2 regions of the Brevibacillus sp. JB24b genome follow, and region 1 is predicted to be linked to the other one. Evidence: a T-box and tRNA genes for the amino acid it is inferred to sense, from the RefSeq annotation. Region 1 holds a T-box; the other holds one or more tRNA genes.

Region 1 (2,244 bases):
CCCCATTCACCAGCTTGTTCCCACGTCAATACAGACTCTTGTTCTGCAACACCCAGTTGAGCCCAAATTTTGGCTGGAGTCTTGGTCATAAATGGTTGCAACATAATAGAAGTAATGCGGATACTTTCCGCTAAATTATACATGACAGTTGCTAGCCGCTCTTTATTTTCTTCGGATTTAGCCAAAGTCCATGGTTGTGTTTCATCAATATATTTATTTGTGCGGCTCACTAGATCCCATAGATGGCTCAGTGCATTACTAAAGCGCATCTCGTCTAAATGCTCTTCTACATACTGTTTCGTTTCAAGCGCTTGCTTTATTAATTGATCATCGAATTCCCCTGATTGACTTGGATTTGGAATGATACCGTCGAAGTATTTTTCAATCATGGCAATCGTACGACTGACCAAGTTACCTAGATCGTTTGCCAAGTCGTAATTTAAGCGTTGTATAAAGCTTTCTGGTGTAAACACTCCATCCTGACCAAAGGCGATCTCACGAAGCAGGAAGTAACGAACCCCATCAGAGCTATAACGCTCAATTAAGAATTTAGGATCGATAACATTCCCTTTCGATTTAGACATCTTACCATCTGGCATCAACAACCAACCGTGACCAAAAATTTGTTTAGGTAATGGAAGATCCAACGCCATCAAGATAATCGGCCAATAAATCGTATGGAAACGGAGAATATCCTTTCCTACCAAATGAACATCAGCAGGCCAGTAACGTTGGTACTTTTCATCGTTGTCAGATAAGTAACCAAGTGCTGTAATGTAGTTAGCAAGCGCATCAATCCATACATAAATCACATGCTCTGGATCTGTTGGTACCTTTACGCCCCAATCAAATGTACTGCGAGACACACTCAAATCCTGTAAGCCAGGTTTTAAAAAGTTATTTACCATCTCATTGCGACGAGATTCAGGCTGGATAAAGTCAGGATTTGCCTCAATATGAGCAAGTAGTCTGTCTTGATACTTAGACATACGGAAGAAATAATTCTTTTCCTTTACCATCTCAACAGGACGTCCACAATCTGGGCAGAAGTAGCCTTTATCGGTTTTCGCTTGCGTTTCTGTCCAAAACGCTTCATCTGGCACACAGTAGTATCCTTCATATTCGCCTAGATAAATGTCACCTTGATCGACTAAGCGTTTAAATATCTTTTGAACGATAATTTCATGTCGTTCCTCTGTTGTACGGATAAAATCATCATAAGAAATGTCTAGTTTTAACCATAAGTCTTTAATCCAATCAACTACAGGATCAATAAACTGTAAAGGAGCTAATCCTTCTGCAGCAGCACGTTCTTGCAATTTTTGACCATGCTCGTCTGTACCTGTCAGATAATACACATCGTAACCACGCAATTTTTTGTAACGTGCCATCGCATCTGCAGCAATCGTTGTGTAGGCATTCCCGATATGTAGCTTATTACTTGGATAGTAAATAGGCGTTGTAATATAAAAAGTTGGCTTTTTCGTCATGTTATGCACCCTCCTAAATATGTTTTTACGCATACAAAAAAGACTCCTCCCCTAATTGGGACGAGTCTTGTACTCGCGGTACCACCCAAATGCTCCGTTTCCTCACAGAAACGGACTCGGTAAGTAGTCAACAGCTACTCTCCTATAACGCAGGAATACGTCGCCCCTTATCCGCCATTTCCTACAATGGCTGTTCATGAACGAAACTCAAGGACCATCTTCCACTTCTTTCGCTTAACTGGCTTTCACCTGCCCCAGCTCTCTAAGTAAGCTCTGGAAGTGTACTCTTCCCATCAACGTTTACTCTAAAAATGATACTTCTATTGTATACTAAATTATCTGTTCATAAACATAATGTCAAGGGATTTACGATAGGTTTCTTTTTCGCCAAAAAAATGTCGAATCTCCGAATATAATTCGACATTTTTCTATATTAATATCCATTATTAGGTTAATTTGTCGTATGACATTTTCCAGCTTTTATGAAAAAAGATTTCTGACATATTCATATACAAAGGGGTTTTTAGCCTCTAATTTAATATAATTGTTACTGTTATTTCGTGATTATCACGTTTTATTCATGTAAATTGTAATAAATGTAAAAATACCATTGACACCTTTGGTAATCACTGGTATCATAAGCTATAATAAATTGTCGAATATTGACGATTAATAGATAAACATTCGGTATTCATCGATACAGGATCCACCCACTTTTTTTAAGAGTTTGAGAGGAGCTTGAAGGGTATGAAAT
Region 2 (2,244 bases), 300 kb from region 1:
CAAATCAGGTTCATTAATATTACTTAATACCTGTTGTAAATCATCGTAGTTATCGTTGAACAAAAAACACACCTCCAATTATTTCATATACCATACTATGTAAGGAACGATTAATTCGCCATTCCTCTTTTAAAAATTATTCGGTATGAAATATCTAAGAATTACATTTATTTGTCTAGGGAAATTTATTATTCTATAAAATATAAATAATTGCCCTCTTTTATTTTTGGAAATAAAAAGCGCCTTTCTCAGATGAGAAAGGCGCTACATATCTATTTGTAAAGCTAGATACTCGTCAGCAGGGATTTTGATATTCCTCTAGTAAAGATTCAACTTTTCAGCATCCTGCCCTAATCAGTAAGCTATATACAGGAGTCAACTATTGTATTGTCATGTTCGTTCTCTCATTCAAGTTTTTGAATTTTTCTTTCCAACATTGCTATTTTTTCATCTACCTGTGCAATAGCTTCAGAGACAGCAAATAACTCTGATGTAACTTTACTCTTATCTTATTCTTCTCTGATTTGAGTAAGTAGTTTCGCATTTTGTAGTTCAATAATCAATCGCCCGAATTCTTGGGAATGAAAGAGGACTTGTAACCGATCGCTCTTCAAGTCGGAACCGCATGTCAATGCTTGGTAAAACAAAAAAAGCCTTGATATACAAGGCTTCTTACGATGTTTTCATATGGAGCGGGTGATGGGAATCGAACCCACGCGACCAGCTTGGAAGGCTGGAGTTCTACCATTGAACTACACCCGCGTAATGGCGTGCCCTGAGAGATTCGAACTCCCGACCTTTTGATTCGTAGTCAAACGCTCTATCCAGCTGAGCTAAGGGCACATATATGGAGCGGACGACGGGTCTCGAACCCGCGACCTTCGCCTTGGCAAGGCGACGCTCTACCAATTGAGCTACGTCCGCACAAGTGTTATATAACTTAATGTATTTAGATCTTCGATTAACTATACACCACTTTAATCTGAACCTAGCTCGTCTTTCAATGCTATAATGACCGCTAAACAAAAAAAAGTGGTGAGCCATGAAGGACTCGAACCTTCGACCCTCTGATTAAAAGTCAGATGCTCTACCAACTGAGCTAATGGCTCATGCAAATGGCTGGGGTACCAGGATTTGAACCTGGGAGTGACGGAGTCAAAGTCCGTTGCCTTACCGCTTGGCTATACCCCAATAAAAATGGTGCCGGCGATAGGACTTGAACCCACAACCCCCTGATTACAAGTCAGGTGCTCTACCAATTGAGCTACACCGGCATTTTTAATATAACCAACAGCCTATTTAATTGAAAATGGCGGAGCTGACGGGACTCGAACCCGCGACCTCCGGTGTGACAGACCGGCGTGAACTCCAACTTCACCACAGCTCCAAAATTTTGGTTGCGGGGACAGGATTTGAACCTGCGACCTTCGGGTTATGAGCCCGACGAGCTACCGAGCTGCTCCACCCCGCGACAATATGAAAATAAAAATGGTGGAGGATGACGGGATCGAACCGCCGACCCTCTGCTTGTAAGGCAGATGCTCTCCCAGCTGAGCTAATCCTCCAGATAAATGAATGGTGACCCGTAGGGGATTCGAACCCCTGTATGACAGCGTGAAAGGCTGCTGTGTTAAACCGCTTCACCAACGGGCCATGTAGTTATAATGGTAGCGGCGGAGGGAGTCGAACCCCCGACCTTTCGGGTATGAACCGAGCGCTCTAGCCAGCTGAGCTACACCGCCATATTGTTCTTTCAAAACTAGATAATGAAGTCAGCATAAAGGCAATGTGGATAAGTCCTCGACCGATTAGTATTCGTCAGCTCCATGCATTACTGCACTTCCACACCGAACCTATCAACCTCATCGTCTATGAGGGGTCTTACTAGCTTGCGCTATGGGAAGTCTCATCTTGAAGGGGGCTTCACGCTTAGATGCTTTCAGCGCTTATCCCGTCCGCACATAGCTACCCAGCTGTGCCACTGGCGTGACAACTGGTGCACCAGAGGTGCGTCCATCCCGGTCCTCTCGTACTAAGGACAGCTCTCCTCAAACTTCCTACGCCCGCGACAGATAGGGACCGAACTGTCTCACGACGTTCTGAACCCAGCTCGCGTACCGCTTTAATGGGCGAACAGCCCAACCCTTGGGACCTACTTCAGCCCCAGGATGCGATGAGCCGACATCGAGGTGCCAAACCTCCCCGTCGATGTGGACTCTTGGGGGAGATAAGCCTGTTATCCCC

Evidence for each region. The T-box of region 1 lies ahead of metG (methionine--tRNA ligase). A T-box ahead of a tRNA ligase gene usually reads a tRNA of that ligase, here a tRNA-Met.
Region 2: it has a tRNA-Met gene. The T-box ahead of metG (methionine--tRNA ligase) is inferred to sense a tRNA for this amino acid. The anticodon was not compared.

The regions. Positions count from the first base shown of each region.
Region 1 covers NZ_JBNVQV010000001.1:64,220-66,463, reverse strand. Annotated here, with positions in the region: gene metG (methionine--tRNA ligase) at 1-1,490, opposite strand, end outside; T-box leader at 1,544-1,796, opposite strand; gene ACQV1I_RS00310 (AbrB/MazE/SpoVT family DNA-binding domain-containing protein) at 2,238-2,244, shown strand, end outside.
Region 2 covers NZ_JBNVQV010000001.1:362,531-364,774, reverse strand. Annotated here, with positions in the region: gene ACQV1I_RS01915 (hypothetical protein) at 1-72, opposite strand, end outside; tRNA gene ACQV1I_RS01910 (tRNA-Gly) at 689-762, opposite strand; tRNA gene ACQV1I_RS01905 (tRNA-Arg) at 767-843, opposite strand; tRNA gene ACQV1I_RS01900 (tRNA-Gly) at 849-924, opposite strand; tRNA gene ACQV1I_RS01895 (tRNA-Lys) at 1,034-1,109, opposite strand; tRNA gene ACQV1I_RS01890 (tRNA-Gln) at 1,117-1,191, opposite strand; tRNA gene ACQV1I_RS01885 (tRNA-Thr) at 1,199-1,274, opposite strand; tRNA gene ACQV1I_RS01880 (tRNA-Asp) at 1,311-1,387, opposite strand; tRNA gene ACQV1I_RS01875 (tRNA-Met) at 1,395-1,471, opposite strand; tRNA gene ACQV1I_RS01870 (tRNA-Val) at 1,490-1,565, opposite strand; tRNA gene ACQV1I_RS01865 (tRNA-Glu) at 1,577-1,653, opposite strand; tRNA gene ACQV1I_RS01860 (tRNA-Met) at 1,666-1,742, opposite strand; rRNA gene ACQV1I_RS01855 (23S ribosomal RNA) at 1,789-2,244, opposite strand, start outside.